Regions from separate parts of the Desulfosoma profundi genome, predicted to be linked through region 3. Evidence: riboswitches for the same ligand, from Rfam matches in the RefSeq annotation. Region 3 holds a riboswitch; each other region holds the start of a gene.

Region 1 (7,667 bases), 1.3 Mb from region 3:
GATTCCCAGAAGATCAGATGAGGAGGACGAAGAGAAATGTTTAAAGTGACAGTCGATAAGAACAAATGCACCGGCGACGGCGAATGTGTGGACGTGTGCCCGGTGGATGTCTACGAGCTCGTAGACGGCAAGGCCGAGCCTGTGAATGAAGACGAGTGCCTTGGCTGCGAGAGCTGCGTTGAGGTGTGCGAAAGCGATGCGATCACGGTGGAAGAGGTCTAAAAAACCAACTCCGCGGCAGAAAAGGCTGTAAGAAGAAGCCCGGGGGCCTCGCCCCCGGGCTTTTTTTATGATTTATACACGCGAGAGGATCGCTGGAGTCAATGCCCTGAGGGGACGGTCTCAGGGATGCCGTGGGGATTTTGATGAAAACGTTCCAACGTCTCGGCGGCGACAGCGCACAGGTGTAGCACGGGGACCATCAAAGGCGGCATGGCGAGGCGTCTCCGACAGCGACGTGTGCGACGGCCCAGCATAAAAAAGCTAGGGACGCGCCATGAGCGACGCGTCCCTAGCCGGGGTCGAACTCTGTGAGAGTCGATCAGGGATTGTTTTCGGTCCGTCTCGCTGAGGAAGAGTTGTCCACCGAAAGGCACCGGCGGCGCTCTCAGCTTTTTTCTCCCTCTTTCTTGGGATGGCACTGGACGCAGGTCGTCGGAGCGTTCGACTGTGGGTTTTGCGCTTTCAGCTTCTTGTGGCACTCTTGGCAGTTGGCATGCATGGCCAGCTTCAAATTCAGTTTTTGCTGTTCGGGGGGCAGCTTCTTCTCGCCCTCAATGGTCGGTTCGTTGTGGCATTCTTCGCACTTCTGAACGGGATCCCCCTGTTTCCAAACGTTTTTGCCGCCCTCGTACTTGTGGTGGCAATCCGCACACGCGATCTTATAGTCCTCGGCGTGCTTCTTGTGGGTGAACTGGACATTGGCCTTCGTATGCTGCGGCCACAGCTTGGAGTTCATAGTGATAACGTCCGGAGCATCGGCGGCCACGGCCACGAGGGACCCGACCAAAAGACCGACGGCCACAAAGACTAGCGGCACTAAGCTACGCTTTCCTTTCACTGTGTCACCTCCTCTCGTTGTCAGCGATTGAGTTTGTGATTCCCTTCACGGCCGCGATTATAGTGAGCTGGTTTCTCGGCCGTCAAGGCTTTTAAGATCGAAATCGACACTTGACAGTGCGTCAACTCCTTGAGCTATACTCCACAAAACAACGAGGGGCGGCAGGGCACGGGCAAGGAGGTGCGTTATGCTCTTTATGGCTATTTTCAGTTATGCGCCGGAAGATCGTGACCGCGTGATCCAGCGCACGGAACAGATCCCCGAAGTTCCAGGAACAAGCCTGAAAGGGGAATGGTTCGACGTGACAGGCCACCGGGTTTTCCGACTTTTTGAAGCCGAAGATGAAGCGCATTTGGCGGCCGCTGTGTTTCAGTGGACGGATTTGGGTGTTGCGGAGGTCGTTCCGGTGATGGAGACGAAAAAGGCGCTCAAGCTGCTGCGCCGTACCTCGAAAAAGCCATAAGCCGAGAGCCCCGTAACTTGGAGGGTCAGGTCCGAGATGGTGCCCCGGGGACGGCGGGGAGAATAGGGAAGGCGGTGCGATACCGCCACGCGAGGCCGGCGCTGTGAGCGGGGATGAAATCCCGGAGTCAACCACTGCTCCGCCGAGGGGAGCGGGAAGGTCGGGAGAGTAAAGGGAGCCGCGAGTCAGAAGACCTGCCATCCGGACGAAGCGCAGACCGAACGTTTGCTTCTGCCTGGAAGTGAGCCTTCGAGGTCTTGGGACCTCGAAGGCTTTTTTTGTGAACCAAAACCCCTAAGACTCAGGAGGCGATTGCTCATGGAGGATGAACTCCAACGCATCATGAAAAGCATTGGCCCGGTGGATTCGCATTGGGAAATGAAATCGTGGGAGCGGTTGCGATCTCAAATTCGTCCGCGCGGGTCCCTCGGGCGCTTAGAAGAAATGGCGGCTCGGCTGGGTGCCATCACGAGAAGCTTAGCACCGGACGTTTCCAAGAAAATCATTTTCACCATGGCCGGGGATCACGGCGTGGCCGAGGAAGGGGTCAGCGCCTATCCTCAGGAAGTGACGGCTCAGATGGTTTACAGCTTTGTGCGAGGATGGGCCTCCATAAATGTTCTTGCGGATCATGTGGGGGCTGACGTCCGGGTGGTGGATTTCGGCGTGGCCTCGGATCTTCCTGAAGACTGGGGTGTCATTCGCCGGAAGATCGCGAAAGGCACACGCAATATGACACGCGGTCCGGCGATGGAGCGGGAGGAAGCTGTCCGCGGGATTGTGGAAGGAGCTCGCCTTGTCACGGCCGCCGTCCAGGAGGAAGGCTACCGTCTCATCGGCACAGGAGACATGGGTATCGCCAACACGACGCCGTCCACGGCCATTGTGGCGGCCTTCAGCGGAAAGTCTGTGGCCGAACTCACCGGCCGAGGGACGGGTATCGACGACGCCGCGTGGGCTCGAAAGGTGCGAGCTGTGGAAAAGGCTTTGAACGTCAATCAACCCGATCCACGGGATCCCGTGGACGTGTTGGCCAAGGTCGGGGGATATGAGATCGCCGGGCTTGCCGGAGCGGTCCTCGGGGCCTCAGTGGCCCGCGTTCCTGTGGTGTGTGACGGTTTCATAGCGACCGCCGGGGCCCTCATCGCCTGTCGGCTTGTTCCCCAAGCCCGGGATTACCTGTTTGTGTCCCATCGAAGCCAGGAAATCGGCCACTCCACCATGATTGACCTTCTGGGCCTTGCGCCCCTCTTGGATCTGTCCATGCGGTTGGGCGAGGGGACCGGAGCGGCTTTGGCCATGAGTCTGGTGGAAGCTTCAGCAAGGGTCCTACGGGATATCAAGACGTTCGCGGAGGCTGGTGTCACGGATACCGGTCATTAACGTTTTTTCGATGGATCCGGATCTCCAGCCAGGTGCCTAATGGTCCACGCGCACCAAAGATCCCCCGGTGATTTGCAGAATGGGATAGGTCCGCTCCATGTGTCCGTCGGGAGCAAACCGCATGGGGCCCAAGGGGCCGTTAGGTAGCTCGAGCTGGAGGAGCCATTGTCTGAGCCGCATGCGATCCGGGCGGCCTTCCTTGAGGACCTGTTCCCGGGCCTGCAAGACGAGCAGAGTGGCGCTGTAGGCCTGGGCGGCTAAGAAGTCGGGATCTTCCGCGTAGGTCTCGCGGTAATCCTTCACGAATGCTTCCTGGACCGGATCCGGCGTTCCTGAAGCATCTCTTTGGAAGGCCGACGGAAACAGGGCTCCCTCCAAATAGACACCGCCCGCGGACACCAAGGATTTTTCCTCCCAAAGGTTTGTGCCCAGAAGCGTCACGCCGACAACGCCGTAATAAGGCAGTTGTGGAGCGATCAAAGCAATGGTTTGGGCGGCGTCCGGGATAAAGACGGCGTCGAGGGTGGCTTCCGCTCCGCCGCCGTAGTCTTTGGGAGCGTACTGAGCTAGTGCTTGGAGAGGGCCTTTAAAATCCGTCGTTCCCGGCGGGTAGGATGATTCCACCAGCACCTTGCCACCGAGTTCCGGAACCTTTTGGACAAAGAGGTCTTTCAAGGCCCGCCCGTACGGTTCCTCGGGATAAAGCACGCCGAAGTTTTGGAATCCGCGGACATGACGACAGTAAGCCAGCAAAGCCCCGATCATGTCCTGGTGGTCCACAAAGGCGTGAAGAAGGAAAGGGGCAGGCGAGCTGACTCGGCGCTTCTCTGTGAAACTGATTACAGGGATTCCGTACTCATTGGCCAAGGGCATGATGGCTTCGGCGCTTTTGTGGCTCAGCGGTCCGAGAACAGCGAAGACCTTTTCTTCCTTGACCAACTGGTTCAATGCATTGACTGCCACATCGGGGTTGGCTTGCGTGTCCGCGAGAATCAACCGGGCCGGCGACCCGCGGAACATTTTTTCCCAATGTTTGAGGGCGAGAGCCAACCCCTTGACCACCCGCCGGCCATGGGCGCTGTGCGGGCCGCTCAAAGGCACCATACATCCGATGCGATGAGGATCCGCCGGGGGAAGCGGCCCCATGACACCGCGAAGCTCTTCCTCAATACTTCGGGTTACAGGGTGTTGCGGGTACTGGGACATCAGCCGCATCAAGGCGTCTCGACGACCTGTGGGTGGCGCCAATTGGGTGCGGCGATAGAGCAAAAAGGGAACCAAGCGTTCGGCGCCATAGGCGTTGAGTGCTCGATCGATCGTGGGAGCGTCTAAGGTCAAGACGAGAGCAGAAGCCTCCTGGTCCAGAAGTTTCAGATCTTCTCCGGTCGGCTGGGCTGCGTAGCCCTTATCAAGCCAGAAGAGGGCGCCGTCGGGGTTTCCCGCGTCCCGATTGAGGCCGATCAGGAGGCGGATGAGTTTTTGCCTCGACGCGGGCTGGGAAGCGGTGGCTTCCCATAGGGCTTGGGCTTCTTCAATGAGCCTCTTGCGGTTTTCGCCGTCGTACCACCGTGCCTGGATCAGGCCGATCCGGGCGGTCACAGCGTCACGCCATTGGGGGTACTCTTTGAGCGCCGCTTCATAAGCCCGGCGGGCCGCGCGGGGATTTTGGGCCAAGAGCCAGAGATCGCCTTGCGCGGTGATGGCGGCTGGGGCGATGGCGTTGGAAGGGAAGAAAGTCGCGATTCTCTGGAATGTGGCTAGTGCGTCCTCCAGCCGACCGGCGTCTCGAAAAGCGATAGCTTGCTTCCATAGAGCTTGGGCTTCCGGTGGAGGCGGTTGGTGGAAGACGGCCTCGGGGATGAGCACACGCACTTGTTGCCGTGGAGCGCAGCCCAGTGGAAGAGCCGCGCACAGAATCACGCAGGAGAAGAGGCGCAAAACGTTTTTGGAGATCATGCGGTCCCTTTGCCGAAGTGATGGAAAGCGCTCGTCACGATTCGCCGGTGGCGGCCACCGGTCGAAGGATCTTCTACGGCACAAGGGGCACGTGGAATCCACGTGCCCCTTGTGCGTCGCCTCTGCCTATCAAAATGTGGAGGAAGCCGCAAGGTTTTCCAGCTTGCGGACTGGATCTATTTGTCTTTTACCTCTTCAAAGTCCGCATCCACCACATCGTCGTCAGCCTTGCCGCTTGCACCCTTGCCTGCTGAAGCCCCTTGAGAGCCCGCTTGAGCCTGTTGTTCCGCGGTTCTCTTGTACATCTCCTCAGCAAGCTTGTGAGAGGCTTGCGTCAGCTCTTCCATTTCCTTTTCGATGGCTCGCTTGTCGTCGCCTTCCATGGCTTTGCGCAGTTTTTCGATGTGCGTGTCGATCCGGCTGCGGGTGGCGGCGTCCACCTTGTCTCCGAGCTCCTTCAACGTTTTTTCCGTGCTGTAGATCAGCGCGTCGGCTTGATTGCGGGTGTCCACCAGTTCTCGACGGCGTTTGTCCTCTTCCGCATGGGCCTCGGCTTCTTTGACCAGCTTCTCGATTTCTTCTTGGGACAGGCCGCTTGAAGCGGTGATCTGGATGGACTGCTCTTTCCCCGTAGCCAAATCCTTCGCCGAAACGTGGACGATCCCGTTGGCGTCGATGTCAAAGGTCACCTCGATTTGGGGCACGCCACGGGGTGCCGGCGGGATCCCGACCAAGTCGAAACGCCCCAGGGTTTTGTTATCGGCCGCCATGGGCCGCTCTCCCTGCAATACGTGGATGGACACCGCCGTTTGGTTGTCGGTGGCGGTGGAAAAGATTTGGCTCTTCCGGGTGGGGATGGTGGTGTTCCTTTCGATGAGTTTGGTCATGACGCCGCCAAGGGTTTCGATGCCCAGCGACAGCGGGGTCACGTCCAACAAAAGCACGTCTTTGACTTCACCGGAAAGCACGGCACCCTGGATGGCGGCACCTACGGCCACCACTTCGTCGGGATTCACACCCTTGTGAGGCTCCTTTCCGAAGAACTCCCGGACCTTTTGTTGAACGCGCGGCATTCGGGTCATGCCGCCGACGAGGATCACCTCGTTGATGTCGGCGGCCGTAAGTCCAGCGTCTTGCAAAGCTTGACGCATGGGTGGCACGAGCTTCTCGATGAGGTCCTCGGTGAGGGCTTCCAGCTTCGCCCGGGTCAGCTTCATGTTCAGGTGCTTGGGTCCCGTGGCGTCGGCCGTGATGAACGGGAGATTGATGTCTGTTTCCGTGGTGGACGACAGTTCGATTTTGGCCTTCTCGGCGGCTTCTTTGAGTCGCTGCAAGGCCATTTTGTCGTTACGGAGGTCAATGCCCTGGTCTTTTCTGAACTCGTCCGCCAGCCAATCAATAATACGCTGATCGAAATCTTCGCCGCCCAGGTGAGTGTCCCCATTGGTGGCCTTTACTTCAAAAACCCCATCCCCGATTTCCAGAATAGAAATATCGTATGTCCCACCGCCCAAATCGAACACGGCGATCTTTTCGTCTTTTTTCTTGTCCAGCCCATAAGCCAGGGCTGCTGCCGTGGGTTCGTTGATGATCCGAAGCACATTCAACCCGGCGATCTTTCCGGCGTCTTTGGTGGCCTGCCTTTGGCTGTCGTTGAAATAGGCGGGTACGGTGATGACCGCGTCCGTCACTTTTTCCCCGAGGTAGTCCTCCGCGGTCTGTTTCATCTTCATGAGGATGAACGCCGAGATTTCTGTGGGACTATACTGTCGTCCGCGAATGAGGATGTGAGCGTCCCCGTTGGCCGCTTCCACGATCTTGTAAGGGAGAATCTCCAGATCTCGCTGCACTTCTTTGGATTTGTATTTGCGACCGATAAGCCGCTTCACGGCAAATACCGTGTTTTCCGGGTTGGTGATGGCCTGCCTCTTGGCTACTTGGCCGACCAGTCGTTCTCCACTGTCTGTGAAAGCAACCATGGAAGGTGTGGTGCGTCCCCCTTCCGAGTTGGTCAAGACTTTGGGTTCTTTGCCCTCCATGACGGCCACAACAGAGTTGGTTGTGCCCAAATCGATGCCGATCACTTTCGCCATTGCTTATGCCTCCCTAAAGGACCATCGATGTAAAACAGACCACTTCTTGGTGAATGTGGTGATTCATGATTTTATGCCCGTTGAGACTCCCAGACGATTCAGGCGGGCCCTTCCGATTCCTGGGAACACGACGCCGTCCGCGTCCCTTTACTCACGGCGACCAAGGCCGGCCTGAGAAGCCGTTCGTGCAATGTGTAGCCTTTCTGAAACTCTTGGATCACCGTATTGGGCGGAAATTCCTCGGATTCCTGCTGCAGGATCGCTTCGTGGAAACACGGGTCGAAATCTTTGCCCCGGGATTCAAACGGCCTGCATCCGAAACGCGCCAGCGTGTCCAGGAAATGCTTGTGGGTCATCTTGACCCCTTCCAGCAAGGACAGTTTATCCGTGTCCTGTTCCGCGTGCTGGAGGGCCCGCTCCAAATTGTCCACAACGGACAGAAGTTCTCGAATCAAACTTTCGTTGGCGTAGGCGATGGCCTCGGCGCGATCCCGCTCCAAGCGCTTTCGGGTGTTTTCGATGTCCGCCGCCTGCCGAAGAATTTTGTCTCTCAGGGATTGAATTTCCGCATCTTTTTCTTCCAACATCGCTTTGAGATTTTCCGCCGCATCATTGGGGCTCAGCCCGGATTCAGAGACAGCCTCTGAAGCATCATCTGACGCGGCCATGGGTTCCTCGTTGGCACCCACTTTCAGTTCCTCGCTCATAAATC
Region 2 (7,667 bases), 1.0 Mb from region 3:
CTGCAGGGCGTGCCGTGATCACGGGTTTTTGCTGTAACGACAAGAACTTTCCACCAACCGGGCCTGCCGTGACGCCCGGCGTGCATACCGATGCGCTGGCCGCCTACGACAGCATCCAAAGGGTTCGGGCGATGGCCGACATTCTCATCCCCGTGCACGACCTGGCCGTAGGACGGCGACCGACAATCCCCTGAGAACGCATCGGTCCGAGACCACCCCGGCGCTCTTGTCGTTGTCAAGCTCGGAATGCTATACGACCACGGTCAAAAGAAAAAAACCCCCGCCCGCCATGGACCCGGGGGAAAGAGGTCCGGGCGGGGCGGTTGCGGGACATGGATCGGCATCGATGACGGACCCTAGGACAAGGTCTCCAGGCCATGGCTTCAGAGAGAGTGTCTGAAATCCCTCCGCCTCCCGAGCGAAACCCGGAGGGCGCCCACGGGACGGTTCGAAAACGCCGACGCCCCGATCGCTACATCTGTACCACCTGTGGGCATGAACAGCCCTTTTGCTGGACGTGCCCATGCGGGTTCATGATCTGCAACGATTGTATGGAAGAAAATTTTTGGGGAATGACCTGTAACGGCATCACGTGGACGTGTCCAGACTGTGGGGCCGTTCGCGGTTTTGGCAATCAGTGACGAAAAGGAGACGGGGATTTATGGCGACACGACGCGTGGTCATCGTCGGGGCGGTGGCTCTGGGACCCAAAACGGCCTGCCGCATCAAGCGACTCCGCCCAGATTTCGACGTGGTGATGGTGGATCAGGACCAATACATTTCCTATGGCGGGTGCGGGATCCCCTATTACATTTCCGGCGACGTGAGCGATCTGTCCGCGCTGATGAGCACCAGTTTCCACATGTTGCGCACTCCTGAATTCTTTGAAAAAGCCAAGGGGGTGCGGGTCATGACGCGAACCCGGGCGGTGGCCATTGACCGGGAACGGAAAACGCTGCGGGTGAATCGTCTGGAATCCAACACCGAGGAGGAACTGCCATACGATGACCTCGTATTGGCCACAGGGAGCCTTCCCCACAGGCTGCCCATTCCCGGAGCCGATCATCCTCGGGTCATGCGGGTGTCCAATCTCCACGATGCGGCGGCCATCAAAGAGATGCTGAGCAAAGGGGCCATCGGCCGTGCGGTGATCATCGGAGCGGGGGCCATTGGGTGCGAAATGGCCGAGGCTTTGACGGACATGTGGGGCGTCGAGACCGCCATGGTGGAAATCGCCCCGCATGTCCTTCCCGGTGTGCTCGATCCCGTGCTCGCCCGCATGGTGTCTCAACATCTGGAAGAACGCGGGGTGTCCGTCTACACGGGGGAGACGGTCCGGGAGGTGGCGGCCGACGGGAACGGGGACACCCTCACGGTCCGGACGACTCAAAGGGAATTGGAAGCGGACATCGTCATCACGGCTGTCGGCGTCCGACCCAACAGCGCGTTGGCCCGGCAAGCCGGCTTGCTCGTCTCCAGCCGAGGCGCCATCGTGGTCAATCAGCGCCTCCAGACCTCCGATCCATGCATTTACGCCGGGGGTGACTGCATCGAAGTCATGCACCTGGTGACGGGCAAGCCTTTTCACTTCCCCCAAGGGTCCCTGGCCAACCGCCAAGGGCGCATCATCGGGACGAACATCGCCGGCGGTTGTGCGCGGTTCGAAGGCTCTGTCGGCTCTTTTGCCGTCAAGATTTTTGATCTGGCGGTGGCGACGGCGGGCATTTCCCGAAAGACCGCCACAGAGGAGGGCTACGATGCGATCCAGGCTTTGGTCATTCAAGCCGACCGGGCGCACTTCTATCCGACCCAAGATCTCATGACCTTGGCCCTCGTGGTGGACCGTAAGACTCGGAGGATTCTCGGCATCCAGGGGGTCAGCCGAAACGGCGACGCGCTCGTCGGCCGCATCAACGCCGTGGCGGCTCTTTTGGCCCGTCGCGGAACGGTCGAGGATTTGTCCAACCTCGAAGTCGCCTACACGCCTCCCTTCGCCGCAGCTATGGACATTGTGAACGCCTTGGGAAACACCGCGGAAAACATCCTGGACGGCTACAACGTGACGGCGGACCCCGACGATTTCGAAACCTGCTTTCTTCAGGACGGCGGCCCGGACGTGGTCTGCCTCGATGTGCGCGGCCCCCGAAACGCCGCACCTTTTGTTCAAGCCTTCGGAGACCGTTGGCTGAACATCCCTCAGGAAACCTTGACCGAGAGGCTCGATGCCGTCCCCAGAAACAAGCGGCTCTTCGTCGTATGCAATTCCGGGGTGCGCTCCTACGAAGCGTTGCTCCAGTTGCGCGCGGCCGGGATCATGAACGCGGTGAACGTTCAAGGGGGGGTCGCGGCCATCAAGAAGACAGGGATGATTCGTTTGGAAGACCGTGAACATCAGGACGGCTGAGCCTGTCTCGGCGAACCCCTGTCCCACAGCAGGCCCCCGGTCTCGGGAAAACCTTTCCGCACCCCCGGAAAAACGGGGGATGACTGCGTCACGGGTGAGGACGCCGCGTCCAGGGCGCCCGACGAAGACATCTCCGGCCGGCCGGATGCGGCGTCCGATCTTCCCCGGGGGCATGTGGATGGCCCGAGACGAGGGGCGTCGGCGAGGGCTCATCGTTTGAAAGCGGCCCACGGAAAACGGTTCAGCGCGCCGTGGCTGGGGCTGAGGACATGGGAGTGCCGTTCCACTATTGACGGTCCCACAGCTTTGCTCTACAAGAGCGGCAAGGCATTGTTCTCTGACAAGACGGAGGGGTCAGGTACCCGAATGCGGGTTCAAAAGGGAAGACGGTGGAATTCCGTCGCGGTCCCGCCGCTGTGAACGGGGACGAAGGCCGAGAATCCCACTGTCCCATGACCATGGGATGGGAAGGGCGGCCATGAGGATGATCCGTGAGCCAGAAGACCTGCCTGACGCCATGAGGGAAGAGATGCCGATGGCAAAGGCCTCTCCCCGCGGATGGACTTCGTGGAATGGGTCCTGACGCGAACATGGGGATGAAGGAAACAGGGTGCAATCCTTGGAACGAGAAAGTTCCAAGGATTTTTTTGTTGCTCAGGAGCGGCGGCGTATGAAGGGGGCACACGAAGAACCGAACGATGGGCCGGCTGCGCTCGTTTCGGCGGGAAAGGCTATCGAAGAGGAAAGTTTTCGCATCATCGATGCGGAAATGGGGCCGCACAGTTTTCCTGGGGATCAGTGGTCCATCGTCCGCCGGGTGATCCATACAACGGGGGACTTTGAATTCGCGAAGCTTATCCGCATTCATGAACGGGCGGTCGAGGAGGGATGCGCCGCGGTGCGGCGGGGGGTTCCCATCTTTGTGGACACGCGGATGATTCTCGTGGGGCTCTCCGCAACGCGACTCGGCTGGTTCGGCAACGCCGTCCAGGTCCCGGCATCGGACCCCGACTCCCAAGGCGCGGCGGAAAAGGACGGCCTTACCCGTTCCGCCGCCGCTTTTCGCCGCATTGGACCACAACTCCATGGAGCCGTCGTGGCCATCGGAAACGCCCCGACGGCCCTGTTGGAAACCCTCCGCCTCATTGCGCAGGAGGACATCCGCCCGGCGTTGGTCGTCGGCGTCCCCGTGGGCTTTGTGCAGGCGGATACGGCGAAGCAGGCCTTGTGGCAATGCCGGGAGGTGCCGTCCATCACCGTGCTCGGCCGCAAAGGGGGAAGCCCTGTGGCCGTGGCCATCCTCCATGCTCTCTTGGAATTGGCCCGTGGTTCAGGCCGTCATGAAAATGAGCGATCGTGAACGGTCAGTCTTCCGGCAGGCCGGCCATTTCCGGCGTCAGCTTTAACGAGAAAGGAAGATCCCCATGCTGGGAACTCTTTACGGCATCGGTGTGGGTCCCGGAGACCCGGACTTGCTCACCCTCAAGGCAGTGAAAGTCCTCGGCCGTGTCGGACATGTGTTTGCCGCGTCGTCGTCATCCAACGATTACAGCCTGGCCCTGGAGATCGTCCGGGAGCATCTTCCCGAAGGCGTCCCCGTGGATTTCTTGGATTTTCCCATGACCTTCAACAAGAACCGCCTGGAAGAGGCCTGGCGGACCAATTGCGACACGGTGGCGGCACGGCTCATTGCGGGCGTGAACGTGGCTTTCCTGACCTTGGGCGATCCGATGACGTTCAGCACATTCATTTATCTTTTGCGAAAGATTCGTCATCGTCTGCTCTCGGTCCCCGTGGAGATCGTCCCGGGGATCACATCCTACCAGGCGGCGGCGGCCTGCGCCGGGGTCGCTTTGGCGGAGGCCGAAGAAACCCTGACGGTCATCTCCGGGGCCAAGGGGGGGAACGGCTCCCCGAGGTCCTTCCATTCTCCGACAACGTGGTCCTCATGAAAACCTATAAGCAGTTCCCTCAAATCCTCCAGCAGATCCGGAATCTGGGATTGGAAGATTCCGTGTGCTTTGTGAGCCGATGCGGCTTGGAGGGCCAGGTGGTGGTCAGGGACTTCCACGCGTTACAGAACCTTTCCCCCCACTACTTGTCCCTTCTCATCGTCAAGAAACCCGGCCGGTCGACGGCAGCCCATGGGGAATAGTCCGGTGGCCCCCGCACAAGCGCACCCCACGGCGGATCTTTCCATGCCCCGCGATCCGGGCCTCGCCGCTTCTGTTCCGCCCCTGTCCCAGAGGCAGCGGCGGAGGCGGCGTTTCTTCTGGGCCGCGGTGTTCTGTGTTCTTCCGACCATTTCCGTCTTCTGCGTCAGCGTGGGACCCTTTCCCATAGACGCCGGTGCCCTGTGGCGCGCCGTCAGCCCTTTGCTTTCTTCGTCTTCCCCCAACCCCGGAACTGCAGATGCCGCCACGGCCCAATACATCCTCGTCCACCTCCGGTTGGCCCGAGTGGTCCTGGCCATGGTCGTGGGGGCCGCCTTGGCGCTTTCCGGCACCGTCTATCAGGGCATTCTGCTCAATCCCCTGGCCGACCCTTTCACCTTGGGCGTCTCCACCGGGGCGGCTTTCGGGGCGTCGGTGACCATCCTCTTCGGGTGGGCGTCCTGGAAGCTGGCGGGCATGAGTCTGCTGCCGGTGGCGGCCTTCGGGGGTGCCGTCGGGGCCCTGAGCGTGGTGATGCTCCTGGGCCGACTTCAGGGCAAGATCCATCCCACCACCTTGGTTCTCGGCGGGATCATTGTCTCCACATTCCTGTCGGCCTGCATCAGCCTGCTCAAGAGCCTTCACGAAGAATCCCTCTCGACCATCGTGTTTTGGATCATGGGCAGCCTGGCAGGGCGGAGCTGGCGTCATGTGCTCGCCGTGACCCCGTATCTGCTCGTCGGCTCCTGGATCATTTTTGTGTACGCCCGGGAATTGGACCTTTTGGCCCTTGGAGACGCCGTGGCTTTTCAAAGCGGGGTGGCCACGGAAACCGTGCGTCGACGTCTTCTGGCGGCGGCTTCCCTGGTGGCGGCCGCCGCTGTGGCCGTCAGCGGTGTCGTGGGATTCGTCGGGTTGGTGGTGCCCCATGTGGCCCGCCTGTGTCTCGGGCCCGCCCATAGGCACCTCCTGCCCGCCTCCATGATCCTCGGCGCCCTGCTCACGCTGATCTCGGACACCCTCGCCCGAACGATACTTTCCGGCGGGCGGGAAATCCCCCTTGGGGTCGTGACGGCCATCCTCGGGGCACCCTTTTTCGCCTACCTTCTGGTGCACAAAAAAAAGGCTGTCGCTCTGTGATCCAGATCGAACACGTCCATTGCGGCTATCCGGATCGAAAGGTTCTTCACGATATTGACGTGACGATTGGGTCGGGGGAATTTGTCGGCATCTTGGGGCCCAATGGATCCGGGAAAACCACTCTGATCCTGGCCCTGAGCGGCGTCCTGCCCGTGTCGTCGGGGCGCATCCGCGTGGACGGCCGCCCTTTGGAAACCCTGCCCCATCGGGAAAGAGCCCGGCGCCTGGCTGTCGTCCCTCAAGATGTCCACGTGCCCTATGCTTTCTCGTGCCGGGATGTGGTGGCCATGGGAAGATACCCGCACCAGAAGCGCGGCGGCGAAGAAACCCCTGAAGATGCCGCGGCGATCCGTCGGGCCATGGAGTGGACGGATACCGTGCACTTGGCCGAGCGGCCGATCACCATGGTCAGCGGCGGGGAGCGCCAGAGGGTCTTTGTCGCCAAAGCCCTCGCTCAGGACACGCCCATCCTCCTCCTGGACGAAGCCGTCTCGGCCCTGGATGTCCACCGCAAGCTCCATATTTTTCATGTGTTCAAAACGTTGCATGAAAAAGAAGGGCGGACGATCGTCGCCGTGCTCCACGACATCAATACGGCCGCCGTCTATTGCCGACGCCTTGTCTTTATCAAACACGGACGCCTTGTCGCGGACGGACCCACCGGCGACGTTCTCGATCCCAAGATTCTGGAAGCCGTCTATGACACCTCGGCCGTCGTTTATGACGTGCCTGGCCACCATGGGGTGCGCCAGGTTTATTTTCCCGCAAAGGAACCTCTGGAAACCGCCCGAGCGATACGATGATCCTGGGGCCGCTCCACCTGGACCGGAGCCTCTCCGTCGGTTATCGGTGAGCACGAAGGTCACAGCCCCAGGGTACCGACAAAAGTCGCGGGAATCCGGGCAATCCCGGCCACCGGGACACGGTGTGCCGTGCATGGTCTTGAAGGGGTGCCACCCCTCAGTCAAGGGCAATGGAGGGGCAGGCCCCTGGGCTTGCCCGGAATGGGTCCGGTCCCTTGGATCACGGCCGCGCCCAGAGCGGCGGGCCCCCATAAGGACAAGACGCACGCGGAGGTGGTTTGGTACGATGGTCAACCTGATCCCGGGGAACGAGACCGCATGGGCTGACCTTCAGACACCCGGATCCACGGACCCGCTGGTTGAAAATGGGACACAAACTTCACTGGCACAACGGATGCCGCTGCCCGGTCACACCGTCCCCCGGAGTCCCCCCTCCCATGGAAGACGCTGAAGTCCACGGTGATCTCTGCGGCAATGCAGCTTTCCCGATCGACTCGATCTCTCCGACTCAGGGGGTTCACAAGTTCCAGGCGGGTCGGCAAAGGATGTCGGACCATCCGGCATCCGCGCTTTCCAGACGGAGGTGTTCGGCCATGATCCAACGAAAACATGCCCTATGGGTCATTGGGCTCGCGATTTTCATCCTTTCTGGAAAATCGTCAGCATCCGATAAGACCATCATCCAAGTCATCGACGACATGGGCCAAACCGTCCGGCTTGAGGCACCGGCCCGACGAGTGGTGCCGCTTTACGGGGCGTTCGCGGAAATGCTCTACGCCATCGGCGCCGGGCCGGTCGTCGCCGCGCGCACGCATGCCGACATCTACCCGCCGGAAATCCAGCAGTTGCCTGCCGTCGGGACCCACATGCGCCCCAATGTGGAAATGATTATCGGCCTGAAACCAGATCTGGTCGTGCAAAGCGCCAGCCGTCGAAGCGCCACTCCGGAAACGGCTCGATTGGCGGATGCCGGGATTCCCGTGGTCATTTTTGCTCCCAAGGATTTCGAGGGCATCTTTTCCGCCATGGAACGGCTCGGGACCCTCACCGGCCGAACCGAAGAGGCCCGCACCCGCGTCGATGCCTTACGCCGGCGCCTGGATGCCCTTCGGTCCCACTGTCGGCAGGCTTCCTATCGGCCCAGGCTCGTTTTTGAAATCCGGGCGG
Region 3 (7,667 bases):
TTGGCCGGAATACGGCGCATGGACTATCCAGAAACCGTGCGGATCGTTCGGGTGATGTGTTCCGGGATGGTCCATCCCAATTTGGTCATGGAAGCTTTCCATCTTGGAGCGGCCGGGGTGCTGGTGATGGGGTGTCGGCCGGGGGAATGCCACTACAAGGATGGGAATCTGAGGGCGGAAGCACGACGGGCGGTGATTGTTGAAATGATGGAAGTTATGGGGTTGGAGTCGGAACGATTTCGGATGGTATGGTGCGCTTCGTCTGAGGCGGAAAAATTCGTGGAGGCCTGTCGAGAAATGGCAAAGACGGTGGAGACCCTGGCTCTGGGTCCATAAATCCGCCCTTCCACACTCAATGCCGCCGACACTGTCTCTCGGTTCTGTGAAGCGGCGGTCTTATGCGGACTCGGGGCCGTGTTCATGAAGCCGTGAGTCCGTCCATTTCAGTCGGGCGGGAACACGGGGGCACCAAGAACTTTTTCAGGGATTATGGCATGCCGGACGAAAAAACTTTCCCTTATCGGGTCCGGGCGCGGCGAGTGGATACGCGATGCGGACTTCTCGGACACATGACCGTGGATGAAATCCGGGAGCGCATTATCGGGGATCAGATCAACGTCACATGCCCTGAATGCGGTGAAATTCATCTCACCGTGGAAGACGCGGAAGGGGCTGCCGCCCGAAAGGTGAGAAACTCTGCGCGGTTCAAGAAGCTCCTTGAAGAAACAGGAGACAAAGACATCTTTTGACCTGCCTCCGCGTTGTCCAAAGATCCCGTTGGGTGGTGCCGGCAGACTTCTTGGCTCGGAATTTCAGGGAGTGCCGGAGAGTCAAGCGGCTGCGAGCCTTCCGCAGCCCGGCCCCTGAGAAAGCGGGTTTCTCGTCCGCCTGAAATTCCTGCGCACAGACTCATGACTCCAGAGCAGGTTCGCGGAACCGAACGAGGATGGCCATAGAGCTCCTCCGGCAGCTGCTGTCCGGTAGTCCTTCAATGTGCCCCCAACCGAGCGCGCACGGACAGAACCTTGCGAAAGCCATACCCCGCCAGGCCCAAGGGGACTTGACACGAATGGGGAAGAAATTATTTTTTTATCGGAAATTGGAAGTCAAGGTCAGTAGAAACTCTCATTAAAGGAGGTAGTGGACATGCTGGGATTGGTTCCTCGCACTCGAAGGGAGTCGCTCCTTGCATGGCCGAGGGCCTTCGATTGGATGGACAGGTTTTTTGAGGAAGCCCTTCCTGCCGTGTGGGGCGACGAAAAGGTTCTGGTGCCGGCCTTTGACATCTCCGAAACGGAAGACAAAATTGTGGTCAAAGCCGATCTTCCGGGAGTGGATGTGAAGGATCTGGACATCAGCATCACGGATAATGTACTGACCGTCAAGGGTGAGAAACGGCAGGAGAAAGAAGAAAAAGGCGAGTCCTACCATCGGGTGGAACGTCGATATGGGTGCTTCGCTCGTTCTTTCTCTCTGCCTGCGGAAGTGAAGTCTGAGGGGATCGAAGCGGTTTACAAAGACGGGGTCTTGCGGATCGAGATTCCCAAGGCGGAAGCTTCCCGGCCCAAGAGGATCGAGGTGAAACATTAAACTCCGGCCGAACGAAGCCCTTCGGTCTTGGTGGAAGAAAGCGGGGGAATTTTCCCCCGCTTTTTCGTTCTCTCGATCGGGCTCAGCGGGATCAGGCTGCGGCTTATGCCGTGCAGAGAACCCCTGTTGACCGAAGCGAGGTTTGATGATGAAAAATAAGCTCTGGCCGGCGTTGGCTGTATGGATGGGGGTGTGCGGTCAGGCTTTGTCTTCTGCGGCGGCTGCGGACATATCGTGCGCCGTGGTATCTCACTTTGTTCGAGTGACAGCGGCGGGGGATCGCATTGAAGGGGCCATGTTTCTCCCCAAGGGATCGGATAGGCGGCCGGGAGCTCCCTTTCCCATATTTATTTTATCCCACGGTTTTTCGAGAGATTACGGACGTCACATGGCCAATGCGGCATCCTATGCGTGTGCAGGGATCATTACCTACACACCGAATGTCGTCCCTGTGGATGAAGCGACTCTTGAAAAAGCCCACCAAATCGACAATCTCATAGATCATGTCCGCTGGCTTCGGCAAAGGGCGTCGGATCCCGGCGATCCGTTGTATGGCGTAGGCGATCCGGAGCGCATAGCTCTTGGTGGACACAGTGCAGGGGCTGCCATAAGTGTTGAGGCGGCGGTCAGAGTTCAAGGAGACGGCGCGGACATCGACGCCCTCGTGCTTTTGGATGCCGTTCCCGATCTTGAGACGCTCGAGGCGGCGGCAAAGCTGACGCCGCTTCCCGTTGTCAGCATCCGCTCCCGTCCCGGCCCGTGCAACGCCTATGGGTCGGGCAAAGCTCTTGAGGACGCCATCCCTTTCCAAGTGGAATCTTTTTTCTTCCCCTGGGCGACGCATTGCGATCCGGAATCCCCGACGGACGTTGTCTGTCGTGTGCTTTGCGGAGGGAGTTCCGAGCAGGGGAGGACCGCGTATCAGCAGCAAACGCTGGAGTTCCTCCACAGGTTGTTCTTTGGGGCAGAAGTCCCAGAGCTTTAAGACCTACAGGTTCAGGCCCATCACTTACATCTTGACAGTCGCTTCGGTCCGTGAAAAATAAGTCATGGTAGCAAGAGGTTTTCCAGCATCCCGGAACACGGTGCAAATCCGTGGCGGTCCCGCCGCTGTAATCGGGGATGAAGGGTCGCAGAGGTCCGAGGGATCGGACCGGTCACTTTCGGGGACCACCCCGAGGGGAAGGCCGCAACCCTTCAGAGGATCCGAGAGCCAGAAGACCTGCTGGAAAACAAGATGCCGGGTAACCGATGGCAAAGGAAGCCCGGAGCGAATCGGCGTGATGCGGATTGGCTCCGGGCTTTCTCTTTGGTCCGCGGTCCTTGCGCACGATGACCATTTGAAAAAACAGGAGGAAAACACAATGCCAAAAGTGGATCGGATCATTTCTTATCGTCGGCGATGTCGGAAATTGGGAGACCAGACGGGGCTGTCCCATTACATTCTGCTGACCCCCACCAAGAAAGAAAAACAGGATAAGTAAATGGAACGCCAAGTTCAACCGTCGGGCCGTATCCCTTATGCCAACACCGGCGACGGCCCGAGCTTTTCCATCCTCGATATCGGAATGCCGGACCATGTGGCCGTTGTGGAGCCCGATAGCGCCTTTTGGGCCATTGTGGAAGTCCACACGCTGGCGGAAGCTCTTTCCGGGCGCGTGCTGGAATCCTTTTTGGCACAAAGGGAGGTGTTCCAGGAGGAGATGCAGCGCCTCCGTTTTGGCTTGAAACCTTCCGCTGTCTATTTCAACCCGACGGAGCGCTGCAACTTCAATTGCACCTACTGTTACTTACCGGAAGACATGCGTCGAAACGGCCGGACGATGACGGAAGAGGAGCTGTGCCTCGCCCTCGAACGCCTTCTCGCGTATTTCGAGCGGAACGGAGAACCGGGGGTCAAACCTCAGCTCATCTTCCATGGTTCGGAACCCATGCTGGCTCGGCACGCCGTGTTCACGGCTATCGATCGCTACGGCGACCGCTTTCTTTTCGGCGTCCAGACCAATGCCACGCTCTTGGACAATGAGGCCATGGACTTCCTCACATCCCGGGGTGTGGGCATCGGCATTTCCCTGGATGCCCATGTGGCGGCCACCGCGGATGCCGTGCGGAAGAACTGGCATGGACAGGGTGCTTTTTCCCAAGTGGTGAGGGTAATGGAGCAGTTGGCGTCGTACCCGGCTTTCAACGTGATCACCACGGTGACCCGGGAAAACGTGGCGCTGCTTCCGGAACTTGTGGATTTTTACCATGACGCCGGCGTGGGTGTTGTCATGTTCAATCCGGTTCGATGCACCCGCAGCGGGGGCATGGAGCTCAAACCAAACGACGAGGTCTTGGCTGAATCGTTTTGTTCGGCGTTGGACCGGAGCTACGAACTGTTTGAGAGAACCGGACGGAAGCTCGTCGTGGCCAACTTTGCTAATGTCTTGGCGGGAGTTGTCGGCCCCACCGGACGTCGGCTGATGTGCGACATTTCTCCGTGTGGTGGAGGACGCTGCTTCTTGGCGGTGTCGGCCCACGGGGATGTGTTTCCGTGCAGTGAGTTCATCGGGTTTCCCGAGTATCGGGGAGGGAATCTTTTCCGGGACGATGTGGAAACTCTTTTGGAGAGCCGTCCTTTCCAGGCGGTGACTTCCAGGATTGTGGAAAAGATCGAACCGTGTCGGCGGTGCGCCATTCGGCACTTCTGCGGGGCGCCCTGTCCTGCAGAGGTCCAGGCGGTCGAAGGTCGACTCGATGCCCCCAGTCCCTATTGCCGTTTTTATGAAGAGCAGGTGCGCTACGCTTTCCGGGTCATCGCCCATGGGCGGGAAGCGGCGTATCTATGGGACGGGTGGGATAAGGAAACCGAAGAGACGTATCGGTGCGCTTGATCGTGCAAGGTGCCGCGGACTTTCAATGAAGCCGGGGCCCCGCACGTGCGGGGCCCCGGCCGTCCTTCTATTGCCAACTGGCCACGTCGGCGTTTTCTCCTTCTCCGCCTTCTTGACCGTCGGCACCCAAGGAATAGAGATCGTAGTCTCCGTGTTGCCCAGGAGCGCGGTAAACATAGTCCCGACCCCAGGGGTCCTTAGGGACGTCTTTGGGAAGATACGGCCCATCCCACGTGTCAAAACCCGGGTTCACACGCAGTGCCCGGAGACCTTGCTCCGTGGTCGGGTACCGGCCCACATCCAAGCGATAGGCATCCAAAGCTGTGCCGAGCAGGGCGATCTGGGCCTTGGCGGCTTTGATTTTGGATGTGCCCACCTTTTGAAACATTTTGGGAGCCACCAAAGCGGCCAACAAACCCAGAATGACCATGACGATCAAAAGCTCGATCAGCGTGAATCCACGACCGTTTTTCTTCCAGATCCGTTCTGTCTGCTTATGTTTTTCCCTCTTCATGCGCATTGTCAGCCTCGTCTGTGGTGATGAAAAGCCCGGACTCCTCCCCAAACCCTTTGGTACCGCCGGGGATGCCCCAGCCGCCGTTGGAGCGTAAAGTCTTCCGGCTTATCTGTCAACTCCCGGGTCTGTGCGGCATCGGCGACAACCGGTCCGAACCGATTGGCCCACCCAGCCCTCTCGAGACATGACTTGGGAAACACCAAGAGGCCGTCCCTGAGATCCAGCCAGGGCGCGAGGGCCCGATTCGTCCGAAAGGACCGTTTGTCCGCCATCACCCTGGAGGTCTCCCTAGATCCGCCAGGGCGGCCGGTTGCCACGAGAACATGCCTCAAAAGCCACAGAGGGTGCGGGTGCGCTTTTGGATAAGCTCAGCCGGAAGTCCTGACGATCTGGACCTGAAGTCCTAGACCTCTTAAGGATTTTGCGACCCTTGGGGGATAGGGGCGCTAATGAGCCCACTGGCCACGCCCCAGCTACGGACGAGGCTCATGAAAGACGCAGGCAGCGGCACCTCGCGTTCCACCATGAGGATTCCCAGTTTTTCGGCCTGCTTAAGAACCTCCGGCGAATCCTTTCCCTCCAACCGATCGCACAGGTATTGCATGCGCAGGGCGTCGGTGAGCGGCGCCCTTAACGGAGCAAGATCCTTCGGGATCTCCCGAAGGATTTCTTGGATGTGCGCGGCGTGACGCAGAGCGAACGACAGGTGTGGTTCCTCCGAGGGGGCATGTCCGAAGAGCTCATTGACGGCGGCACCCGTCAGGCGAAGGGCTTCTGTGGCCTGGAGAAGAGGGCGGCTTGTGGAGATGTGTTCCTTCAGGTACTTAAAAAGCACCATCTTGATCACCTCCACACCCTCGCGCAGCACCGGCACCAGCCGTTCAGGGGAGGGGGTCATGGGCACTCCTCCAATAAGCCTCAGAGAGGCTCTTTTTCACGCATGGCACGAATGGCTTCGGTTTCCCGAAAGATCCTCAGGAATACCAGTGGATAGGAAAAAAAGCGTCCCTCGCTGGCGGCGACACCGGCTCGTGCAATCCAGTAAATATCCGTCAGGGCCAGGGTCCACAGCCACAGAGTGGCACCCACTCCCGGAAGAAGCAGGGCCCCCAGTGCGCCGTAGGCGGTCATGCTGATTTGAAAATTCAAAGATTCTCTGCCCGCCCAATCGATCTTCGGAGATTTCTTTCGTTTGACGAGCCATACCCCTAAGGGGCACAGGACATGTCCGACAGGAAGCCACAGTGTGCTTGTGGGAATCCACCAGACGGCGCCGAGCAATGCACTGAAATGACACAAAGAGGCCCACGTCGAGAGATCGTCTTTGTCGCTGTTGTCCACGGTGGGCATGTGTGCTCCTCTTCGACACGAGTTGGTCCTGCAGCGGAACTCTAACACAGCCGATCTTTGAGGGCAAAAGCTTCCGGCGGGGCCCGACTCCCCCAAGAACAAAGATGTGGTATTATCCGATGCATTGACGCCGCTTCACAGCTCGACTAACGTCAACGTTGTCATCTCTTTGCAGGGGAGGCATCAGTTTGATGCTGGAGAGGCAAAAAATCTTTTCCGGTGTGCCGGATTTGGATCGCGTGCTCGACGGCATTGTCATTGGGGATAATGTCATCTGGTATGACGACGCCGGCAGTCTGGCCCCATTTTTCTGTCTGCGTTTCATGGAAAAATGCCTCGAGGAAGGTCGTCCGGTGATCTACGCAAGTTTTGACCGCTCTCCCAGGAATCTCCTGGAGCGGTTGGGCCAGGTCGCCCGGAATCCTCAGTTTCTCCTCTTGGACTGCTTCACTTTTGGGAAAGGACGAGGCTCTCCGCCATTTCTCGACTTTTACGAGCATGAATTTGGCCGGTGGCCGTGCCGCATCTGCCGGTTGGATGAGCCTGGAGATGTCGGTCATTTCACGGACACGCTTTACCGGCTTCATGGAGAATTCCATGGCGTGGTGGGATTTGTTTTCGAGAGCCTGACGGGAATGCAAGAGCTGTGGGGTGGGGAAGAGGACATGGCCAGGTTTTACAGCCACTCCTGCCCGCGCCTGTACGAACTCAACACCGTCGCCTACTGGATAATGGAAAAAAAGGCTCACTCCGCGCGGCTTCGGGCCCAGATCAATCAAATTGCGCAAGTGGTCATTGAACTGGCGGTAAAGCGCGGCACCACCACATTGACGGTGCATAAGGCGGAAGGGAGGAACGTGCCGACTCTTGGCGATCCCGTCGTTTACTGGATGGACGGATCTCAGGTGGTGTTTGCCCAGGACGTCCGGGGAAGCGACCGAATCGGGATTGGGCGCCGTTTGAAACAAGTCCGCACGGAAAAAGGGATTTCTCAAACGGAACTCGCGCGTCTCATCGGGGTGACGCCCAGCACCATTTCCCAAGTGGAAAGCCACATGATTTACCCGTCCATCCCGGCTCTCATGAAAATGGCCGAAGTGCTCCAGGTCCCTGTGGCGTCTTTCTTCGCAGAAGACTCAGCTACTGAAGAATCTCCCGTTTTTGGAGAAGCGGATGCCTCCGTGGTGAAGACCATCGGCACAGCTTCTCCAGGGATTCGCATCAAATCCTTTGTCCCATGGGACTTTGCAGCCAAGGCGCAGCCTTATCTCATTGAAATGGATCCCGGCAGCCTTGCCGGCATTCATTTTTTCAGGCGAAAGGGACAGGAGCTC
Region 4 (7,667 bases), 350 kb from region 3:
CTTGCGTGCTCCAGCAGGTCATTCAATTCCGCGGATCGTTGTGCGACGGTTTCCAACGCTTCGGCCACTTCCAGGAAGCCTTCAGATCGGGCCCTCTGCGCCCACTGGCGATACGACACCTCGTGGTCCTTATTGTGATGGATCCAGTGGTCAAGGATCTTAGCCAGCTTGTCCTTCGTGGAGAGGACCGGAGCGGGAGGCTCCTCCATAGGAGCTTCCCCTCGAGGAGGCGAGTGTGGTCCATGATCATGACCGTGATGATGGCCGTGGCCGTGATGCGGATGGTCATCATGACGGGCGTGATGGTTCGGGGGATCGTGGTGGTGTCGGCCCATGTTATTCTCCCATGTGTGGGGATCACTTCATGTCGGTGGTGTGCACCCAGATAACGCCACCGATTTCCACAGGCTTCGGCGTTCCATTTTTCTTCAGCTTCCAAGAGGCTTCACTGAGGGCCGCAAAGCCCCACCAGCCGGCCCGAGGCATGGCATAGGTGAAGACGCCGTTTCCATCGGCTTTGACCACCTGAGTCACGTACGGATCGGAAGGGGCGGCCACCTTGGATGGATTATCGGGCGATTCATTGAGGTATTCTACTTCCACTTCGGCATACGGGACGGGTTTCCCCTTAAGAAGCACGCGCCCGGTAAAAACATTCCCCGTCCACAATCCGTACGGCCTCGTCAGCGGCACGATTTCCGTTTCCAGCCCGACAGGCGTGTCCCAGCCTTCTTCCAACCCCAATGCCTGGACGCAGACTTTCGTGTAATGCACAATAAACTTGTCTTCCGCCGGCTCCCAATACGGGGCCGGCTCGAGGAAGAAGACGTAGTCGCCGGGTTTTTGGATCTTGTAACTGGCTTCCCAGTAGGTCAACTCGCGATCCTGATCGGCAGATCGTCCTTTACGGGGCTGCAGGGATGGCGTAAGGTCCGTTTTCCGGCCCTTGTGAACAAAACCGAACCGTTTGGGCTTTTCCATCTCCATGTATTGGCCTTCCATGGGGTGCAGGAATTTAGCCTGAACGGTCAGGGTCTTCGGATCTTCCGACGTGACGATGTCGTCGGAGGGGAGGATGAGGCCGAAATGGGCCACGGCGGGGTGGGCGCAAAGGAGCGCGCAAAGGATGCTGGTGACGAAGACCTGAATGAAAACCTGGTGTCTCATGGCAACCTCCTCTAATCTGTCAATTCTCGTACGATAACGTTCAGGGGATTTTTCATGAGGTCTTCGTGACCGAGGATTGGGCTGAGGGGCCGTGAGCCCTTCGGATTTGGGCCTTCGATCGGAAAGCTTCGACTTTCCCTTGCCCGGCTAATGTGAAGGAAAACACGAGCTGTGTCAAGGCGAGATGGGAATTTCATGAACCAGAACCGCTCCAGGAAAGAACCTCCCTGGGATGACGGCTCCGTAGCCGATTACCGGGACGATTGTTGAGCAGGATTTCTCGACGTAAGTTTACGTCTGCGCTTTTTACGTCCAGGACAACGGTTTCGAATTCGTCTCACCACCGAACAAAAACCGAAAATGGAACGCGTCATCGCCCACCACGGCGGTATTGTGATGGAAGTTGAGGATCGAGCGGATGGGGTGGAGATGGTCGTGGGCAAAGCCGTTGAGGAGCCATGAGCGGGATGGCCGCTGCCGTGCGGAGGGTACGGGACCGTTTTGGGGAACGTCGGTGCCTAGAAAAAGAGAATGCGGCGTGTGCGGCGGCCCCCGAAGCTTTCGGGGAAAGATCCCTGTCCATAGGGCGCGGCGCCCTGCACGACACCATCTCTCAGACGAAAGGCTTAAGAGGGAGAAAAAGTTTTCTCTTGACAAGATCTGGTCTTCCGCGCTAGCGGAAGAGTGAAATTTTACTTTGAGCGGTCAGGTGCTTGCTGCTTAAAAGGGAATCCCGTGTAAATCGGGAGCGGTCCCGCCGCTGTGAACGGGGACGGTGCCTGAGAAGAAGCCACTGGTGACCCAAAGTCGCTGGGAAGGTACAGGCCACCGGAGGATCCGTAAGCCAGAAGACCTGCCTGACCGTTGGGAAACGCGGCACGGTGAATGCCGAGACGTTTCCACCGCGAGGACGAAGTGAAACTGGGTGCAATCCTTGGAGCCGGCGGCTCCAAGGATTTTTTTTTGGGAAAAGGGCGGCCCACTCTTTTCCCGGCACCACCCTCCTCATCGTTCCTTTCACCCTTTAACCGCCCGGGAGCACCGAGCCGTGTTCCCGGGTGCCCCTAAACCGGAGGATCATCATGAAAAGAGGTCTGATTGTCTATGTGACCGGCGGTGGAGAATTGCAGGAAGACAGTTGGGGCGCTTATGCCTGCATGGATCGCTTCGGCGCTCATGCTGTGGGTGTCGCCCGAAGCGAATTCGAGGTCGCCGAAAACTGGTGGAGGATGCTCACCCGGGGCATGCAGGAAATCCTTTGTGTGCGAGCGCGGGTGGACAGCGAGCAAGGCATGACCCTTCTCGGACCCCCCCTACGCATTTGTGGCTGAAACGGGAGATGTTCTGCGAGCTCGGCTTTGTCTTCCAATCACAGGGAGGAATCGTTTATGGTGCGGCGTTTCGAGAATAAGCGATACGTTCTTCTCGGTCTCTTGGGGGTCGTCATTCTCTTTTTCGGAACCTTGGGGGGAAAACAGGCGATGGCAAAGCATGCACCGACGCGTGGGCCCAAACCGGCCATTCTTGTGGTAGCGTTCGGAACTAGTGTGCCCGAAGCCCAAAAGGCCTACGACATTGTCGATCAACGCATTGGAGAGGCTTTTCCTCACATGGAAAGGCGCTGGGCGTACACGTCTTCCATCATCCGCACAAAACTCCGCGCTCAAGGGAAAACCATCGACTCCCCGGAAACCGCCTTGGCCAAGCTCATGGAAGACAATTACACCCATGTGGCGGTCCTGTCCTTGCACGTCATTCCCGGGGCCGAATTCCATGATTTATACACGAACGGTCGCCTTTTCGCGCAGATGGTGGGAGGCTTCCAAAAAGTGACATTCGCTCGCCCGTTGCTCTCTTCCGCTGAAGATATGACGGAAGTGGTCCAGGCCATGGCGGAAAGTGTTCCCCGAGAGCGTCGGCCCGAAGACGCGGTGATTTTTATGGGGCACGGGAGTGAGCATCACCCGGCCGATGCCATCTACACCGCCATGGATGCCTACTTCCAGAAGCATGACAGACAGATGTTCCTGGCCACTGTGGATGGATTCCCCCGGTTTGAGGACGTGCTCGCCGTGCTTGAGAGTAAACGGGTCAAGAAAGCCTACTTGATGCCCTTCATGGTGGTTGCCGGGGATCATGCTCGAAACGATATGGCGGGCGAAGATCCGGACAGTTGGAAGTCACAACTCAAGGCCAAGGGGATGACGGCGGTCCCCGTGTTTCGCGGCATGGGGGAGATCCCGGCCGTGGTGGACATCTGGATCCGTCACTTGCGCTCGGCAGTAGAGGCCCTAGGAATCCCGTAACTGCAAGGGACATCGGCCACGCATTTGCCGCACACATCCACAAGAGGCAGATCGGTGAAGTGGCGGTCGGTGGCCAACAGTTGAGCGTAGCACTGATGGCGATCGAAACCCTCCATTGTGAGGGCGCCATAGGTGCACCGGTGGATACACGCCATGCAGGCATGGCCGCGTTTGGCCAGACAGTGTTCCTCTCCAGGGCGAGGCGTCGGTTCCATGGGTTTTGAGGTGACCAGGCTTCCGAGACGCCCGCAAGAACCCTGCGCCGTGATGAGCTGATGATGGAGGCCGAATGTGCCGAGGCCGGCGATATAGCCGAGATGCTTGTGAGACCACCGGCTCACGAGGCGTTTCTCGTCGAAATTGTGCGTCGCCGGTGTGACGGCGCATTCATGGCCTTGCTCGGCCAGATGCTTTTGAACGGCCGAGCAGATTTCCGAAATAAGAGTGTTTGTGGCGACGTAGGCTTCGGCCCAAGATCGAGAGGCATACGGAAATTCGCGCCGGTTTTCCCTTGCGAGGTCTTCGCGGAAAGGGAGAAAAAACACGATGACCGAGGCGGCGGAAGGCAGCAGATCGTGAGGCAGGGCGTGATCCGGTGCGACCACTTCCCGTAATTTCCCAAAGAGGGGATCATGGACGTGCGCTATCCCCACACAGGCCGGAAGGCGCCAATACGCAAGACCGCCGTGATGGTCCACCCGATGTCGGATCTGGCTTTCGATGATGTGCTGCAGCGTGTGAATCATGGAATGACCTCGCAGGAGGATGTGAACTCGAAGACGGATCTTTTCTCTGATTGCGGCCGACGGGTCAAGCCTTTAGAATGCGCCGCGTGGTGAGACTGGAAATCCAAGGGTTTTTTCTTCACGCGACGCGGGGTATTCCATGACGAGCGCCCCAAGAGAATCCGGACCGGAGTTCCCCAGTGCAGAGCGCAGAGCGCGCCGATGGGACATCCTGGTCACCACCGTCTTGGCGGTTCTTTTGCTCATTCCCGTTCCATTCGTCCAATTCCGGACCTGGCCGGAAGGGCGCCTCATTTTGGAGCGGCCCGTGCTGCCGTGGAGCTCATTCCGCTTGTGTTACCGCCCTCTCGACGGGGCACGGTCTGTGGAAGAGCTTTACCGTTTCAAAGGATTGGGCCGGCTGGTGCCCCAAGAGGCGGGAGTGGTGTTCCCACTCGCCGTGGAATCTCTCGGCCCGCCTCTCCTCCAATGGCAAAAACAGCCTGAGATCGGTCTGCAAGAATTATATGACCGTGGCGGCTTGCTCCAGATCCGAAAACGATGGCAGCCTGTGTTGGCTTACCCTCTCCGAATGCTTAAAGACGCGTGGCAGGGTCATCCTTTCGGATCCCACGGCGGCGGCGCCAAGCGATAAATCACGCGGATTCGATCCGGATTGATCCCTTCGTCCAGCAAGAGCACAATCCGGCGAAGGCTGCGACGCAACCTATAGAGCGACGTGTAGGAAGCCATCAAATCGAAAGGCGCGCCGCGCATCTCCGGGTAGGCCGTTTCGAAGGCTTCCAAGGCTTGCTCCAATCTGAGCAGGCCCTGACGGTAATCGTTTTCCAGCATCGAGACAGAAACCAGATTGCTCAACAGGCCGAAACGGACGGCGAGGTCATCGGCGCAGACCTCGAGACCTTCTTGGAGGAGTTCCCGGGCTTTGTCCGTCGCATGATGATGCAGGTACAAATAGCCCAGATCCCGGCACAGGCGGCCGTGCAAGTCATGGAATTCCCTTGCTCTCGCAAGATCCAGGGCCAGCTGGTAATAACGGATGGCCTTGATGAAATGGCGATGACCGCAGGCCTGATCGCCCCGATGGATCCAGAGCATCACCTGATCTCGATCCGGGCCCGTGTCATTAGGGTCATGAGGTGGTTTCACCTGAAGACTCCTGTGTGCCCGCCGGTGCCTCAAGCCGGAGATGCGGAAACATCACTCGGCTCAGAGTGAAACTGACGGCCAAAGGCAACCAGTAGTAGGCCAATCGGTACAAAAGGACCGCCAGCAGGGCTTGGTTATAGTCCTTGCCAAGGAGATAGAAAGCGCCGGCCATGGACCCTTCCATCAGTCCCAGGGAAACCGGCGTAATGGAAAACAGTCCGGCAAAAATGCCCGCCGAAAAGCCAACGGCAAGCTCCCGCAAAGAAATGGGGCAGTGGACGGCTTGGAAAGAGTATCTCAGACACAGGAACATAAACATCCAATCCAAGGCGGCGTAGAGAATCGGGCGGCTCAGCCGCGACCTGTTCTGGATCATTAGCGTCATGCTCTCGTCAAAATTCTGATAGAAGGCTTCTGCCTTCTTGGGCACAATCCACGACGGCTTTCTAAAAAGTTTTGCCACTCGATGGGCGCCCCGTACCCCCACATCCCAAGCCCTGCGCCGAAAGGAGGGGCTGATCAGGATTTGCAGCGTCATCCAGGTAAAGACCAGGGCAGTGCTCAAAACGAGCACCGCGGCTCCCAATTGTCTGGCATGGATCTGCGCATGGCCGTACAGGTAAAAAAATCCGAGATAGATCAGCAGGACGGCCACGGTGTTGGTCAGAAACCCATGGACCATAGAAATGCTCAATGTCCGGCTGGGAGGAATGCGCTGTCGGCTCAGGAGATACACCTTGATGGCAAGCCCGCTGAGTCCTCCGATGGGCATCAGATAGTTCACGCAACAGGAGACGAGGGAAATGGAGAGCACCGTGCCCACGGGAAGATCGTATTCTAAAGTCTTGAGAAGTTCGAAGAGGACGGCGCCCATGAAGACGTAGCTCACAGCGCTGGCCCCTATGGCCGTCAAGGCCCACATGGGATGAATTTCCCCCATGCGCTGGGACAAAACGGGAAGATCCGCCCGAAAAAGGACGAAGGCCAATAAGGCGAGACCGAAACAACCCGCGATCCAGAATCGGATGCGATGGCGAGCTGGCACACTCACCGTGGACTCCTTAAGAGATCAAGGACAGTTCGCAGCACATCCCCTCTTACCAAAGCTCGACCAAGGAGAAAAGCCGATCTTTACAACGGGACGTAAAGACCACGGCGGACATTATCCCGAAGATCTTCAGGATCTTTTGGAAAAACGAAAGACGCGGCGTCCCACGCCTGCGGAAAGCGTGCCGTCCACGGTAGACACGAAAAAAACGTTAAGCTCTGAGGACACGCGGAAAGGAACGGCGCGGGTTCATGTTCAAGGTCGGCGAATATTCCACGGAAGACGTGCTCAAGATGATTGGAGACATCCCCACTTTTCCCCCCGCGGTGTCCCAACTCATGAAGCAACTGAACGATCCGGAGTCGGACCTGGACGAGATCTGCCTGACGGTCTCCGCGGATCCGGGACTGTGTGCGCTGGTTTTACGCATGGCCAACTCCCCCTTGTACCGACCGGGTTTCAGCGCGCCGACAACTCTGAGCATTCCTCGGGCCGTCCAATTGCTCGGGCGCAAGGTGATGGAAACCGCCGTGTTGAGCTATGCGCTGCGAAGCATGATCCGCCCTTCGTCTCTGGCGGAAAAGCTACTCTGGGAACATGCCGTGGCCTGCGGTATCCTGACCTCAGAGGTCGTGCACCTCATGGGATCCAAGAACATGGAAACCGCCTATGTGTGCGGGCTGCTCCACGACGTGGGCAAAACCGTCTTGTGCCTTCGGTTCCGAGAGGCCATGCATACGATCCTGGAAGACCAGTACAACCAGGGTGCAGATGCTCCCGGGGTGTCTTCGGTGGCTATGGAAAAAGAGCACCTGGGGATCGATCACGGCCAGGTGGGTGCAGTCTGCCTGAACGTGTGGCAGTGTGGCGAGGAAGCCACTGTGGCCTGCGCCTACCATCACCGGCCGAAGGAGGCGGCCGGGAGATCTGTTTGGCCCGTGGTCGTGCGCATAGCGGACGTCCTGTGCCATAAACTGGAATACGGTCCCATTCGACGCCCTTTCCTCGACCTGACTGCGGTGGAGAAGGCCCTCAGGATCGATGCCGTAGAAATGGGCATATTTCTCGACCGCTGGCGGAAAAAAATCCAGGAGATGCTGCTCACCTTTGCCTGACAGACACCAGATTCGGCCTCTTTCGATGCGGGGGTACGGTTGACCCCTCAAATGCAGAAAGGCCCCCTTCGGGGCCTTTGGGTGGACAGTGTGGAGCGGGAGACGGGCTTCGAACCCGCGACCCTCAGCTTGGAAG

What was found. A riboswitch is a leader RNA that binds a small molecule or an ion and turns the genes downstream of it on or off. The one in region 3 is predicted to bind cobalamin.
Region 1: another riboswitch for cobalamin. It lies ahead of cobT (nicotinate-nucleotide--dimethylbenzimidazole phosphoribosyltransferase); the one in region 3 lies ahead of cbpB (peptide-modifying radical SAM enzyme CbpB).
Region 2: another riboswitch for cobalamin. It lies ahead of ACZ5K9_RS05310 (precorrin-8X methylmutase); the one in region 3 lies ahead of cbpB (peptide-modifying radical SAM enzyme CbpB).
Region 4: another riboswitch for cobalamin. It lies ahead of ACZ5K9_RS02330 (hypothetical protein); the one in region 3 lies ahead of cbpB (peptide-modifying radical SAM enzyme CbpB).

The regions. Positions count from the first base shown of each region.
Region 1 is NZ_AP042420.1:2,660,294-2,667,960, forward strand. It holds gene ACZ5K9_RS11510 (ferredoxin) at 37-222, shown strand; gene ACZ5K9_RS11515 (cytochrome c3 family protein) at 608-1,060, opposite strand; gene ACZ5K9_RS11520 (DUF3303 domain-containing protein) at 1,248-1,523, shown strand; cobalamin riboswitch at 1,559-1,725, shown strand; gene cobT (nicotinate-nucleotide--dimethylbenzimidazole phosphoribosyltransferase) at 1,842-2,906, shown strand; gene ACZ5K9_RS11530 (penicillin-binding protein activator) at 2,943-4,862, opposite strand; gene dnaK (molecular chaperone DnaK) at 5,039-6,955, opposite strand; gene grpE (nucleotide exchange factor GrpE) at 7,054-7,662, opposite strand.
Region 2 is NZ_AP042420.1:1,206,472-1,214,138, forward strand. It holds gene ACZ5K9_RS05300 (N-acyl homoserine lactonase family protein) at 1-194, shown strand, start outside; gene ACZ5K9_RS05305 (FAD-dependent oxidoreductase) at 662-2,404, shown strand; cobalamin riboswitch at 2,744-2,931, shown strand; gene ACZ5K9_RS05310 (precorrin-8X methylmutase) at 3,075-3,764, shown strand; gene ACZ5K9_RS05315 (SAM-dependent methyltransferase) at 3,829-4,356, shown strand; gene ACZ5K9_RS05320 (hypothetical protein) at 4,353-4,559, shown strand; gene ACZ5K9_RS05325 (FecCD family ABC transporter permease) at 4,564-5,697, shown strand; gene ACZ5K9_RS05330 (ABC transporter ATP-binding protein) at 5,694-6,500, shown strand; gene ACZ5K9_RS05335 (ABC transporter substrate-binding protein) at 7,094-7,667, shown strand, end outside.
Region 3 is NZ_AP042420.1:181,736-189,402, reverse strand. It holds gene ACZ5K9_RS00760 (hydrogenase iron-sulfur subunit) at 1-336, shown strand, start outside; gene ACZ5K9_RS00755 (hypothetical protein) at 495-749, shown strand; gene ACZ5K9_RS00750 (Hsp20/alpha crystallin family protein) at 1,147-1,590, shown strand; gene ACZ5K9_RS00745 (alpha/beta hydrolase family protein) at 1,736-2,575, shown strand; cobalamin riboswitch at 2,603-2,834, shown strand; gene cbpB (peptide-modifying radical SAM enzyme CbpB) at 3,075-4,466, shown strand; gene gspG (type II secretion system major pseudopilin GspG) at 4,534-4,986, opposite strand; gene ACZ5K9_RS00730 (hypothetical protein) at 5,396-5,881, opposite strand; gene ACZ5K9_RS00725 (DUF4870 domain-containing protein) at 5,902-6,333, opposite strand; gene ACZ5K9_RS00720 (helix-turn-helix domain-containing protein) at 6,525-7,667, shown strand, end outside.
Region 4 is NZ_AP042420.1:526,785-534,451, reverse strand. It holds gene ACZ5K9_RS02340 (DUF8180 domain-containing protein) at 1-209, opposite strand, end outside; gene ACZ5K9_RS02335 (DUF4198 domain-containing protein) at 358-1,167, opposite strand; cobalamin riboswitch at 1,858-2,042, shown strand; gene ACZ5K9_RS02330 (hypothetical protein) at 2,250-2,498, shown strand; gene ACZ5K9_RS02325 (sirohydrochlorin cobaltochelatase) at 2,556-3,473, shown strand; gene ACZ5K9_RS02320 (4Fe-4S binding protein) at 3,434-4,219, opposite strand; gene ACZ5K9_RS02315 (hypothetical protein) at 4,359-4,853, shown strand; gene ACZ5K9_RS02310 (tetratricopeptide repeat protein) at 4,814-5,368, opposite strand; gene ACZ5K9_RS02305 (lysylphosphatidylglycerol synthase transmembrane domain-containing protein) at 5,352-6,419, opposite strand; gene ACZ5K9_RS02300 (HDOD domain-containing protein) at 6,668-7,531, shown strand; tRNA gene ACZ5K9_RS02295 (tRNA-Gly) at 7,623-7,667, opposite strand, start outside.